DNA from 3 places in the Luteibacter sp. NPDC104163 genome. Region 1 is predicted to be linked to each of the others. Evidence: predicted binding sites of a transcription regulator. Region 1 holds the regulator's gene; each other region holds the start of a gene.
The links. Region 1 encodes HrcA, which represses chaperone genes, less so after heat shock. Its sites were predicted from a motif close to TTNGCACTCNNNNNNNNNGAGTGCNAA; they were not measured.
Positions count from the first base shown of each region.

Region 2: groES (co-chaperone GroES) is a predicted target of HrcA. The motif match lies at 2,807-2,833, and genes of this name have one in related genera.
Region 3: rpoH (RNA polymerase sigma factor RpoH) is a predicted target of HrcA. The motif match lies at 2,060-2,086, and genes of this name have one in related genera.

Region 1 is NZ_JBVJMK010000002.1:210,924-215,571, reverse strand. Features, by position in the region: gene dnaK (molecular chaperone DnaK) at 1-1,083, opposite strand, end outside; gene grpE (nucleotide exchange factor GrpE) at 1,175-1,708, opposite strand; gene hrcA (heat-inducible transcriptional repressor HrcA) at 1,791-2,849, opposite strand; gene recN (DNA repair protein RecN) at 2,981-4,648, shown strand, end outside.
Region 2 is NZ_JBVJMK010000026.1:1,889-6,536, reverse strand. Features, by position in the region: gene ACZ6YI_RS20600 (hypothetical protein) at 1-660, shown strand, start outside; gene groL (chaperonin GroEL) at 760-2,403, opposite strand; gene groES (co-chaperone GroES) at 2,463-2,756, opposite strand; gene ACZ6YI_RS20585 (protein-disulfide reductase DsbD family protein) at 3,035-4,648, shown strand, end outside.
Region 3 is NZ_JBVJMK010000011.1:68,197-72,844, forward strand. Features, by position in the region: gene ACZ6YI_RS14400 (response regulator) at 1-448, shown strand, start outside; gene ung (uracil-DNA glycosylase) at 445-1,143, shown strand; gene rpoH (RNA polymerase sigma factor RpoH) at 2,119-2,979, shown strand; gene ACZ6YI_RS14415 (response regulator transcription factor) at 3,058-3,741, shown strand; gene ACZ6YI_RS14420 (sensor histidine kinase) at 3,725-4,648, shown strand, end outside.

The DNA.
Region 1 (4,648 bases):
CTTGCCGAAGAAATCCTTGACGGCTTCCTGGACCTTGGGCATGCGGGTCTGGCCACCGACGAGGATGACCTCGTTGATGTCCGACACGCGCAGGCCGGCGTCGTTGAGCGCGGTGCGGCACGGCTCGATGGTGCCCTTGACCAGGTCTTCCACCAGCGACTCGAGCTTGGCGCGGGTCAGCTTGATGTTGAGGTGCTTCGGGCCCGAAGCGTCGGCCGTGACGTACGGCAGGTTCACGTCGGTCTGGTGTGCCGAGGAGAGTTCGATCTTGGCGCGCTCGGCGGCGTCCTTCAGGCGCTGCAGGGCGAGCTGGTCCTGGCGCAGGTCGATGCCCTGCTCCTTCTTGAACTCTTCCACGAGGTAATCGATGACGCGGTTGTCGAAATCTTCGCCGCCGAGGAACGTGTTGCCGTTGGTGGCGAGCACTTCGAACTGCTTCTCGCCATCGACGTTGGCGATTTCAATGATCGAGACGTCGAACGTACCGCCGCCGAGATCGTACACGGCGATCTTGCGGTCGGCCGTGCCGGACTTGTCGAGGCCATAGGCCAGGGCGGCGGCGGTCGGCTCGTTGATGATGCGCTTGACGTCGAGGCCGGCGATCTTGCCGGCATCCTTGGTGGCCTGGCGCTGGCTGTCGTTGAAGTACGCCGGCACGGTGATGACCGCTTCGGTGACCGACTCGCCCAGGAAATCCTCGGCGGTCTTCTTCATCTTCATGAGCACCTTCGAGGAGATTTCCTGCGGTGCCATCTTCTTGCCATCGGCGGTCTGCACCCAGGCATCGCCATTGTCGTGCGCCACGATGCCGTACGGCACGAGCTTGATGTCCTTCTGCACTTCCGCGTCGGTGAACTTGCGGCCGATGAGGCGCTTCACGGCGTAGAAGGTGTTCTTGGCGTTGGTGACAGCCTGGCGCTTGGCCGGCGCACCGACGAGGACTTCGTTGTCCTTGGTGAACGCGACGATGGACGGCGTGGTGCGATCGCCCTCGGCGTTTTCGATGACGCGTGCCGTGGTGCCCTCCATAACGGCGACGCAGCTATTGGTGGTACCGAGGTCGATGCCGATGATCTTGGCCATAAAACGTGCTCCGAATTTCAATGCGGCCCCCGCGGCCGCGACTGTTTGTGGAAATGGGGCCTTGCCCCATCAATTCAATGCGTTGTGAGACTCAGTGGTCCTTGACGACCGCGACCAGCGCCGGGCGCAGCAGGCGATCGTTCAGGACGAAGCCCTTCTGGACCACGGCGACCACCGTGTTCGGCGCATGCTCGGTCGAATCGACCGCGCTGATCGCCTGATGGTGTTCCGGGTTGAACGGCTGGTGCAGCGGATCGACCAGCACGAGGCCGTTCGACGAAGTGACCTTTTCCAGCTGCTTGAGCGTGAGCTCGAGGCCCTCGCGCAGCGCCTTCGCATCGGCGTTCTCGTTGGCGAGGCCCAGGGCCACGCTGTCGTACACCGGGAGCAGGTCGCCCAGCAGCTTCTCGTTGGCGAAACGGCGGGCCTGGTCCAGGTCGCGCTGGAGGCGGCGGCGCTGGTTTTCGATCTCCGCCCGCTCGCGCAGCACGGTATCGCGCGCCTGAGACAGCTCGGACTCGAGGGCCGCCAGACGGGCGGTCAGGGCATCAAGATCGGCGTTGACGCTGTTGGCGGCACCGCTCTCCTGCGCCGGATCCGTCGCGTGGGGATCGTGGTTCTGCATGATTACTCCAAATGTAAGCAAACGGCCCCCGCGAGGGGACCGAACATTCGCGGGAAATACTAAACCCGCCTCCCGTGGCGGTTTATGAGGTCGCCACGGCGCGATTCAAGGCGTCACTGAGCAATCCGGCGGTGGCTTGTACCACCGGGATGACCCGCTCATATGCCATACGCGTCGGTCCAATAACTCCGATCGCGCCCAGCATGCGGCCGCTGGTGCCGTAGGTAGCCGTGACGATGCTGCAGCCGTCGAGGGCGGAGAAGCCCGATTCCTCGCCGATGAAAAGCCGCACGCCCGGCGCCTTCACGCAGTTTTCCATGAGCTGGAGCAGCTCGCGCTTCTGCTGGAAGGCGTCGAACAGATCGCGCAGGCGATCGATATCGGCCAGTTCGGAGTAGCCCATGAGGTTGGTCTGGCCGCTGACGAGGACGTCGTCGGTGTCGTCATCCCGGAAGGATGCGGTCGCCAGTTCCACCGCGCTGGCCAGCAGCCGGTTGAGCTCGCCACCGGCCTCACGCAGCTCGGCCGCCAGGTGGGCCCGGATATCCGCAAGGCGGAACCCGGCGAAGTGGGCGTTGAGGTAGTTGGCGGCCTGTTCGAGTTCGCCCGCGTCGATGGGGCGCGAAAGCTGCACGACCCGGTTCTGCACCTGGTTATCGGAGAAGACCAGGATGACCAGCACGCGGGCATCCGGGAGATTCACGAAATCGATGTGGCGCAGCGGGAAGTCGCCCTGGCGCGGCACTGTGACCACGCCGGCGAAATGGGTCATGGCCGAGAGCAGGTGGGAAACGTTGCCCAGCAGGTCGCGGGTGGTCGTCTGGTGCGGCGGGAGTCCGCCTTGCAGGCGCGCCATCTCGTCGCGCGGCAGGGGCTTGAGCTCGAGCAGGCTATCCACGAACAGGCGCAGGCCACGCGGTGTAGGGATACGCCCCGCCGAGGTGTGCGGCGACGCGACGAGACCCGCCTCTTCCAGGTCGGCCATGATGTTGCGGATGGTCGCCGGGCTGACTTCCAGGCCGGAGGACTTCGCCAGCGTGCGTGAGCCGACCGGCTCGCCATCGGACAGGTATTGCGAAATCAGGGTACGCAACAGTCGCCGCGCGCGAGCATCAATGTCTTGGCCGGAAAACGGATTCATGCGCGTGGGTGGGCTGAGGGCGGGATAGCAGGCGATATCAATAAGGTCTGCGCGCCCGCCTTGCAAGTCTCGGTTCCTGCGACGCGGCTCCCGCTACAATTGGCGTGATTCCATCCGCCACGCCGGTGCCCATGCTCACCTCGCTCTACGTCCGCCAGTTTGCCGTCGTTGAAGAAGCCGAAGTGGCCTTCGGGCCCGGGCTTACCGTGGTCAGCGGCGAAACCGGCGCAGGCAAGTCCCTGCTGGTCGATGCCCTGATGCTGCTGGCCGGCGCCCGCGCCGATAGCGGCATGGTCCGCGCCGGCAGCGACCGCGCCGAGCTGGCCGCCGAGTTCGACCTCACCGGCCTCCCGGAAGCCCTGGGCTGGCTGCGCCAGGAGGAACTGGACGACGGCGATACCTGCCGCCTGCGCCGGGTGATCCGCACCGAGGGCAGCTCCAAGGGCTGGATCAACGGCCGCCCGGCCAGCCTGGCGCAGATGTCCGCCCTCGCTGCCCTGATCGTCGAGATCCATGGCCAGCACGAACACCAGGCCTTGCTCTCGCGCCAGCACCAGATGGGCCTGCTCGATGCCTTCGCCGGCAACGAGGAAGGCCTGGCCCGCGTGCGTGACCTCGCGAAGGCCTGGCGCGACGCGGTGGCGAAGATCCGCCAGCTCTCGGGCGGTGACGACCGCGAGCGGCAGATCGAACTGCTCGCGCACGAACTGGAAGAGCTCGACCGCTGGGCGCTTGCGCCGGCCGCGCTGGAAGACCTCGAGGCGCAGCACCGCCGCCTCGCGAACGCCGGCCGCCTCGCCGAAGGCGCCAACGGCGTGGTGGAGCTGCTCGACGGCGAGAGCGAATTCGCCATCGGCCGTGCCCTGTTGCGCGCGCATGCCGAACTCTCGCGGCTCGCCGAGCTGGATGCCTCCCTGACCCCCACCCTGGAACTGCTCGACAGCGCGCAGATCCAGGTCGGTGAAGCCGTGGACGGACTGGGCCGCTATGCCCAGGACGTGGAACTCGACCCGGAGCGCCTCGCCGAGGTGGACACCCACCTCACCCACCTCCACGACCTGTCACGCCGTTACCGGCTGCCGATCGAGGAGCTCACGGGCAAGGCCGAGGAACTGCGCGAGCGCCTTGCCGAGCTCGAAGGCGCCGGCGACGCGCTCGAGCGGCTGGGCCGCGAGCGCGACCGCCTGCGCAGCGAATACGACACCGCCGCCGCTGCGCTTTCGAAAGCACGCTCCGACGCCGCCGCCCGGCTGGGCTCCTCGGTCGCCGCCCTCATGGGCGAACTCGGCATGTCCGGCGGCCGGCTGGAAGTGGCGCTGGAACCCGCCGACGGCGACGATCCGGACCCGCAGGGCCGCGAACGCTGCGAACTGCTCGTCAGCGCCAACCCCGGCCAGCCGCCGCGCGCCCTGCGCAAGGTCGCCTCGGGCGGCGAGCTCGCCCGCATCAGCCTGGCCATCGAAGTGGCGACGCTGGGCAACGACAACATCGGCTGCATGATCTTCGACGAGGTCGACACCGGCATCGGCGGCGCCGTGGCCGAAGTGGTCGGCCAGAAGCTGCGCGCCCTCGGCGAGCGCGTGCAGGTGCTCTGCGTCACCCACCTGCCCCAGGTCGCCGCGCAAGGCCACAACCACCTCAACGTCGCCAAGGAAAGCGACGGCGAATCCACCCGCACGCGGATCAGGGCGCTCGACGCCAACGGCCGCCGCGAGGAGATCTCGCGCATGCTCGGCGGCGTGGAAATCACGAAGGAAACCCGCGCCCACGCGAAGAAGATGCTGGACAAGGCGCAGGGC
Region 2 (4,648 bases), on a different contig from region 1:
CCCAACGGGCACCGCTCGCTGACGAACACGCCCCCGCCTGAGCAGAGCGGATGGGTGCAGGCCGCGAACTACAGCAGCAGCACGCCCATAGGTCGCATCGTCGCCAGCTGGACGGTACCGTCCGCACCGTCGGCGAAGAACGACCAGGTCATCTACTTCTTCCCCGGCCTCGAGCAGTTGCCTACCGTGCAGTCGATCCTGCAGCCCGTGCTTGGTTGGAACGGCTACGGTGACAAAGCCTGGACACTCGCGAGCTGGAACTGCTGCGTTGACGGCACCACGTTCCACAGCGACCCGATCGCCGCGAAGGCCGGCGACAAGGTGGTCGGCGACACCTACTCCACCTGTACCGCTGGCCAGGCCTGCTCGACGTGGAAGATCGATTCGAAGAACACGACCACGGGCCAGACCAGCACGCTGACCACCAACCCGTATGCTGACCTCACCTGGGTTTTTGGCGGCGTCCTCGAGGTGTACAGCGTCGCGTCATGCAACCAGTACCCCGGCGGCCCGATCACCTTCAGCAACATCCAGGTGTATGACCGCAACAACCGGCGCGTATCGAACCCGCCGTGGCAGGGTAGCGATACGTCCGGCATCGATCCGCAGTGTAATTATGGGCTGAGTACTACGGCTACTTCGGCGACGATTTCGTACTGAGGCATCGCGCGCAAGCGCGCTCCCACGAGAGCGACCCCAAAAAAAAGGGCCCCGCGATGCGGGGCCCTTCTCATGCAGCGGTAACGCGGGAAGCAGGACTTAGAAGTCCATGCCACCCATGCCGCCCATGCCACCCGGGGCACCGTGGCCAGCGCCGTCGTCCTTCTTCGGCACTTCGGTCACGGCGGCTTCGGTGGTGATGATCGAACCGGCGACCGAGGCAGCGTACTGCAGGGCCGAACGGGTGACCTTGGTCGGATCCAGGATGCCGAAGGCAATCATGTCGCCGAACTCACCGGTGGCAGCGTTGTAACCGAAGTTACCGCTGTTTTCCTTCACCTTGTTCACGATGACCGACGCTTCTTCGCCGGCGTTCGTGACGATGGCGCGCAGCGGGGCTTCCAGCGTGCGGCGGGTGATGGCGATGCCGAGGTCCTGGTCCTGGTTGGCACCCTTCAGGCCTTCCAGCGCCTTGAGCGCACGGATCAGGGCGACGCCGCCGCCCGGGACCACGCCTTCTTCGACGGCTGCGCGCGTGGCGTGCAGGGCGTCTTCGACGCGGGCCTTCTTTTCCTTCATCTCGACTTCGGTAGCCGCGCCAACCTTGATGACGGCAACGCCGCCAGCCAGCTTGGCCACGCGCTCCTGCAGCTTCTCGCGGTCGTAGTCCGAAGAGGTCTCTTCGATCTGCGCCTTGATCTGGCCGATGCGCGACTGGATCTTCTCGGCTTCACCGGCACCATCGATGATGGTGGTGTTTTCCTTGGTGATGACGACGCGCTTGGCGCGGCCGAGATCGTTGATCGTGGCCTTGTCGAGCTGCAGGCCGACTTCTTCCGAGATGACCACGCCGTTGGTGAGGATGGCGATGTCTTCCAGGATGGCCTTGCGGCGATCGCCGAAGCCCGGCGCCTTGACGGCGGCGACCTTCACGATGCCACGGATGGTGTTGACGACGAGGGTGGCGAGGGCTTCGCCTTCCACTTCTTCAGCCACGATCAGCAGCGGCTTGCCGGCCTTCGCGACGGCTTCGAGCGCCGGGAGCAGCTCGCGGACGTTCGAGATCTTCTTGTCGTGGATGAGGATGAACGGGTCGTCCAGTTCAACCTGCTGCGACTGCTGGTTGTTGATGAAGTACGGCGAGAGGTAGCCGCGATCGAACTGCATGCCTTCGACGACGTCGAGCTCGTTCTCGAGACCCGAACCTTCTTCAACCGTGATCACGCCTTCCTTGCCGACCTTCTTCATCGCGTTGGCGATGATGTCGCCGATGTTGGCATCGGAGTTGGCCGAGATGGTGCCGACCTGGGCAATGGCCTTGTCGTCAGCGGTGGGCTTCGAGAGCGACTTCAGCTCGCCGACGGCGGCCACGACCGCCTGGTCGATACCGCGCTTGAGGTCCATCGGGTTGATGCCGGCGGCCACGGCCTTGAGGCCTTCCTGGATGAACGCCTGGGCGAGGACCGTCGCGGTCGTGGTGCCGTCACCGGCCACGTCGGAGGTCTTCGAAGCGGCTTCCTTCACGATCTGGGCGCCGATGTTCTCGTACTTGTCGGCGAGTTCGATTTCCTTCGCGACCGAGACACCGTCCTTCGTGACGGTCGGGGTGCCGAAGCTCTTCTCGAGCACGACGTTGCGGCCCTTCGGGCCCAGGGTGACCTTGACGGCATTGGCGAGGGTGTTGACACCCTTCAGCATGCGGGCGCGGACGTCTTCGCCGAAGCGGACTTCTTTAGCTGCCATGGGATAAATCCTTGGAAATTAGGTAAGAAAGGGGAAACGCGAGGTCAGGCGAGCGAGGCTCAGCCTTCGATGACCGCCACGATGTCGTCTTCCTTCAGGAAGACCAGCTCTTCGCCGTCGATCTTGATTTCCTGGCCGGCGTACTTGCCGAACAGGACGGTGTCACCTTCCTTCACCGACATCGGACGGACGCTGCCGTTCTCGAGGATGCGGCCGTTACCGGCGGCGATGACCTTGCCGCGGGTGGGCTTCTCGGTGGCGCTGTCCGGGATAACGATACCGCCGGCGGAGACGCGCTCCTCTTCCAGGCGCTTGACGATGACGCGATCGTGCAGCGGGCGCAGCTTGCTCATGAGTGACTCCAAAGCAGGTGGTTGTTATGTAAGAGAAAATGGCCACCCCGTTAGCACTTGGCCGGGGTGAGTGCCAGAATTCTAGCCAAAGCACGCCCGTGATCGGAAGAGCTTTGGATGGCCGAGACATGGCGTCGCTACGAAACGGTTCAAGGTCTCCCGGTACAAAAAGTCGCGATTGGGCCCGCGGCAACGGGGATGCAAGCTAATCCGCACTCACCCGGTCATAATCATCGACGCCCTTGCGGTTCGTCGCCGCACCGATCCATGGAGCCACCATGCCGTCGTTCGCCCGCCTCATGCGGAACCTGGCCATCCTGGTCAGCCTGAGCCTCTTCGCCCTGCCCGCCCTGGCGCAGGACGATGACAACCTGCTGCCGGTCACCCAGGCGTTCCACCTGACCTCGGATGCCAGCCAGCCGGGCATGGTGAAGCTGCACTGGCGGATCGCCCCGGACTATTACCTGTACCGCGGCCGGATCAAGATCAAGGCGGTGGACGCCGCCGCAGTGAAGCTGGGCGAGCCCACGCTCCCCGATGGCCTGAAAAAGCACGACGAATACCTGGGCGACGTGGAGATCTACCACGGCGACATCGAGGCGACGGTGCCCTACACGCTGGCTGACGCCGCGACGAAGGTGCTGGCGCTGGACGTGCAGTACCAGGGCTGCCACGAGGTGGAGCCGAAGATCTGCTACCCGCCGAACACCGAGCACCTGAAGCTCACCATCGGTGCGCCGTCTACCATCCCTGCCGGCGATGCCCCGGCCGCCCCGGCGGCGAAGGGCAACGGCGCCGCACTGCTCGGCGCGCCCGCGGCGACCCCCGGCACGGATGCCCAGGCCCTGCCGGCCAACCAGGCGTTCCGCTTCGAAGCCCTCGCGAAGGACGGTAAGAGCCTGCTCCTGCGCTGGACGATGCCGAAGGACTACTACCTTTACCGCGACAAGACCGAGATCAAGGTGCTCTCGCCCGCGGGCGTATCGGCGGGTGAGCCGGACTGGCCCAGCGGCATCGCACACCACGACGAACATTTCGGCGACACCATCGTCTATTTCGACCAGGTGGAAGTGCCGGTGCCGCTCAACGGCGCCGATGCCTCGAAGAAGGTGGAACTGGAGGTCGCCTACCAGGGCTGCCTCGAGAACGGCATCTGCTACCCGGTGATGACCCGCCACCTCAGCGCCGACCTCGCCTCGGGCGCGGTCACCGTGGGTGATGCGGCGAGTGCCGCGTCGTCGGCCGCCCCTGCCCCGGCTGCCGCGCCGGGCGAGGTCGCCCCGACCCCGCCACCCGCGAACCTGATGCCCGGTGGCGCCGAGAAGGTCGGCTTCATCGCCGCCATCGGCCTCGCCCTGCTGGGCGGCCTGATCCTCAACCTCATGCCGTGCGTCCTGCCGGTGCTGTCGCTCAAGGCCATCACCGTGCTGGAAAGCGGGGAGAGCCCGGCCGCCGCGCGCAGGCACGCGCTCTGGTACACCGCGGGCGTCATGCTGTCGTTCGCCCTGCTCGGCCTCATCGTGGTCGGTATCCGCGCGGCCGGCCATGGCCTGCAGTGGGGTGCGCAGTTCCAGCAGCCGGCGATCGTGGGCGTGCTGGTCTACGTGATGCTGGCCATCGGCCTCTCGATGTCGGGCGTGTTCGAAGTGGGCGGCTCCCTGGGTAACGTGGGCAGTGGCCTCGCCTCGCGCTCCGGCCCCACCGGTGATTTCTTCACCGGCGTACTGGCCGTCGTGGTCGCCAGCCCGTGCACCGCGCCGTTCATGGGCTCCGCCATCGCCTTCGCGTTCGCCGCGCCGCTGTACGTCGCCTTCCTGATCTTCGTGGCGCTGGGCCTCGGCCTGGCCCTGCCCTTCCTGCTGATGGGTTTCGTGCCTGCGGTGGCGCGCATG
Region 3 (4,648 bases), on a different contig from region 1:
CTACGTGCGCCCCGAAGGCGGTGCGGAAGGCGAAGTGCTTTACGTAGAAGACAGCCGTGTCGTCGCGCTGGCGACGCGCCGCATGATGGAGAAGTACGGGCTGACCGTGCATCACGTCATCAGTGCGGAGGATGCGATCGAATTCCTGCGTACGGCCAAGGCAGGAGGCAAGGTTGGCGCCGACGTGGTCCTGACCGATGTGAGCCTCAAGGGTGAGCTCACCGGCGGCGACCTGGTGGAGCGTATCCGCAATGAGTTCGGCTACGGCAAGGGCAGGCTGCCGACGCTGATCATGACCGGCGATGAAAATCCCGCGAACCAGGCGGCGCTGCTGCGTGCCGGTGCGAATGACCTGGTCGAGAAGCCCGTCGAAGAGAAATTGCTCATCACCAAGCTTCTGTTCCAGTTGCGCGTGGCCTTGCACCTGCGTGCGAAGGCGGAAGCTTGAACGATCGCGTGAAGCTCGAGGCCTCCTGGAAGGAGCGCATCGGCGAATATCTCGACCGGCCCGAGATGCTCGAGCTCTCCGCGTTCCTTCGTGACGAGAAAGCGCACGGCAAGGTGATTTATCCGCCGGGTCCCGAGATCTTCAATGCCTTCGAGCACACGCCGTTCGAGAAAGTCCGTGTCGTGATCCTCGGCCAGGATCCGTATCACGGACCCGGTCAGGCACATGGCCTGAGCTTCTCCGTGCGCCCCGGCGTGCGCGTGCCGCCGTCGCTGCAGAACATGTTCAAGGAAATCGAGAGCTGTCTCGGCATTCCTCGTCCGGACCATGGTTGTCTCACGACGTGGGCCGATCGCGGCGTGCTTCTGCTCAACGCGGTGCTCACCGTGGAAGCAGGGCAGGCCGGCTCTCACCAGGGCAAGGGCTGGGAAGGTTTCACCGACGCCGCGATCGATGTGCTCAACCGCGAGCGCGAAGGCCTCGTTTTCATGCTGTGGGGCAGCCACGCGCAGAAGAAGGGCCAGCTGATCGACGGCAAGCGCCACTGCATCCTGCGCAGCGTGCATCCCTCGCCGCTATCGGCGCACCGGGGTTTCATGGGCTGCGGGCATTTCGCGCAAGCGAATGCTTACCTGGCCTCACGTGGCAAGCTGCCGATCGATTGGTCCCTACCATCACGAGCGGACCTTGGCTGAAATGCAAAATGACACGGGCACCCCTTGATGCCCCGTCCATGCGTCGCAGCCGCGCTTTTCTTTACGCTGCTTCCTCTGGCGGCGTGCCGGACCATCGGAGCCGACGCACGCGGTCAGTGGCACCTGTGCGACATCGTCAGTCACCCGGAGGCCGCGGAAGGCCAGACGGTCACTTTCCGGGCGATGGTCCGGAGCGATGGCCTGGAACACACTGTACTGCTCGATGAGACATGCCCAAAGCAGGGCATTGTCCCCAGTAGCTTTAGCGCTGGCGCGGGTGCTGAAGTAAGTAGCGCGGTCGATGCGTTCCCTCCAGGGACGCGAGGGAAGCACATCGATGCTTTATGGACCGGCGTTATTCAACGGGAGGGCCGGATGATCGAGCTTCGTGTCACCGACATCCGCGACGTTCATGTGTCGAAGCCATGATCCGAAGGCACGATGAGCTCATGGATGAATCACAGCCATGCCGCGCCTGATTCAAAGCCTGAAAGACAAAAGCCCGCGGCCGAAGCGCGCGGGCTAAGTAGCAACCGAATCACTTGTCATCGTGTTTCGGCCCGCCTCGATCGCGTTTGAACGCTGCATCGAGGTCTTGGAAATCGGCGTTCCCGCCGATAGACGGGGACTAGATTAAATCCTTGGTCCCAGGGCTGGACGTCAGCGAGTGCCGTTCTGGCTTGTGGGTGCATCCCGGTGAGGTCTGTCCGGTTTGCCTTACCCGTGCGTAGGCCCTTGAGAAACTGCCTTCCGAGCACCATTTCCCTTACGTAGCAGCCACATACAGGCTGCTGCACGGCTCTCGGGCGTCCGCCTTGCCGTCTGCCTCCTGAATATCCCCCGGCCCCCACTGGACACCCCGGGGGTATTTCTGTACCATTGAGTACAGCTAACCAAGATTGAACTTCGGCAGGGGTTAGCACTCCCACCCTGGGACTGCTAACCTGCACCGATACCTTTCAGGAGGTTCCACACATGTCTCAAGCCCTCGCCACCCGTAACTACGGGCTACCGAGCGTCGTTGGCAGTCTGGATTCCTACATCGCGGCCGTCCATCGCATCCCGGTGCTCAGCCTTGACGAGGAGCAGACGCTTGCGCGGCGCTTCCACGACGACGCCGACCTCGACGCCGCCCGCCAGCTGGTGATGTCCCACCTTCGCTTCGTGGTGCACGTCGCCCGCGGCTACAACGGCTATGGCCTGCAGCTCTCCGACCTGATCCAGGAAGGCAACATCGGCCTGATGAAGGCGGTGAAGCGCTTCGACCCGGACCAGGGCGTGCGCCTCGTCAGTTTCGCGGTGCACTGGATCCGTGCCGAAATGCACGAGTTCATCCTGCGCAACTGGCGCATCGTCAAGGTCGCCACGACCAAGGCCCAGCGCAAGCTGTTCTTCAACCTGCGTAAGAGCAAGAAGCGCCTGGGTTGGATGAACGCCGAGGAAGTCCGCGTGGTCGCCCACGACCTGGGCGTGCCGGAAGCCACCGTCCGTGAGATGGAATCCCGCCTCTCGGGCCGTGACGTCGGCTTTGAAGCCCCGGCCGATGCCGATGACGACGAGAAGCCGGCTCCGGCCGCGTTCCTGGTCGACGAAGGCGCCGACCCGTACGACAACCTGGCCGAAGCCGACGCCTCGGACAACCAGATGAGCGCCCTGGGCTCTGCCCTCGCCAACCTGGATGCCCGTTCGCGTGACATCATCCAGCGCCGCTGGCTGGCCGAAGACAACAAGGCCACCCTGCAGGACCTGGCCGATGAGTACGGCGTCTCGGCCGAGCGCATCCGCCAGATCGAGGCGAATGCCATGAAGAAGATGCGCGTCGCCATCGCCGCCTGAGTGCAGCGAACGGCGTAAGATCCGGAACGGCCCCCTCGTGGGGCCGTTTTCCGTTGCCCCGAACGTGGAGTGAAAAGGATGCCCAGGGCCCTGGTCATCGAAGATGACGAAGTCACCGCCCGCGATATCGTCGCGGAGCTCGGCGCGCACGGCCTCAACGCCGAGTGGGTCGCCAACGGCCGCGACGGCCTGGCCCGCGCCCTGGAAAACGGCTACGACATCATCACCCTCGACCGCATGCTGCCCGGCATGGACGGCATCGATGTCGTGTCCGAGCTGCGCAAGCGCTCGGTCGAGACGCCGGTGCTGATGATCAGCGCGCTATCCGACGTGGATGAGCGCGTCCGCGGCTTACGCGCGGGTGGCGACGACTACCTGACCAAGCCCTTCGCGCCTGACGAGCTCGCGGCGCGGGCCGAGGTGCTACTGCGCCGCCATCGCCGCCCCGAAGCGGCCGAGACGCGGCTTCGCGTCGAGGACCTCGAACTGGACCTGGTGAAGCACAACGCATTGCGCAATGGCCAGCCGCTGACCCTGCTGCCCACCGAGTTCCGTCTGCTCGAATTCCTCATGCGTAACGCCGGCCAGGTCGTCACCCGGCAGATGATCTTCGAGCACGTGTGGGGATTCCACTTCGATCCGGGCACCAACGTGATCGATGTCCATATCGGCCGCCTCCGCCGCAAGATCGACGGCGCCGGCCAGGTGCCGCTCATCCGCACCGTGCGCGGCTCGGGGTACGTCCTTGCGCCCGCTGACTGACGCCTGGCGTTCCGCCACCTCGCGCCTGATCCTCATCTATGGCGCACTGTTCGCCATCTGGTGCGTGGTGCTGCTGGGTGTCGTCCAGTGGGAATCCTCGCGCTACCTGACGAACGTCGTGGACGGCATGCTTTCCGCGCGCCTGCATTACCTCGCAAAGACGGATCCGCGCCGGCTCAACGATACGGTCGACACCGCCAGCGCGATCGATGCCACCGGCTTCATGGCCGCGGGCCTGTTCGACGCGCAGGGCCGCCGGCTGGCCGGCAACGTCGCGACGATTCCGAAGGGACTCGAGGAAGACAACGTGATCCACGCGGTCGCGGCCCAGGTGGAAGACCACCCGGGCGAGAACGGCCGGCGTGCACGTGGCCTCGCCACTACGTTGCCGAACGGCCAGCGCCTGGTCGTGGTGAAGGAGAGCGCGACCATCGACGGTCTCGGGGCGATCATTCGCCGCGGTGCGTTGTGGGGTCTCTCGCTTACGCTGCTCCCCGGTGTCCTGGGTGGCATCCTCATCGCCCGCCGGCCCGCGCGCCGCGTGCGCCAGATCCAGCAGGCGATGGAACCGATCCGCGAGGGTGACCTCAGTGTCCGCCTGCCGGTCACCCGCGCCGGCGACGAGGTCGACCTGCTCGCCGGCACGGTGAACACCACGCTCGACGAGATCGAACGCCTGCTCGGCGAGGTCAAGGGCGTCACCGACAACATCGCCCACGACCTGCGCACGCCGCTCACCCGCATGCGCACGCGGTTGTACCGCGTACAGCAGCAGTTCGCGGACACGCCCGCCGCCGAGCAGCTCGAGGCCGCGGTCGAGGAAATCGACACGGTGCTGGCCCGGTTCCGCGCGCTGCTGCGCGTCTCCGAGCTGGAAGACCGCCAGCGCAGCGCATGTTTCGAGGAC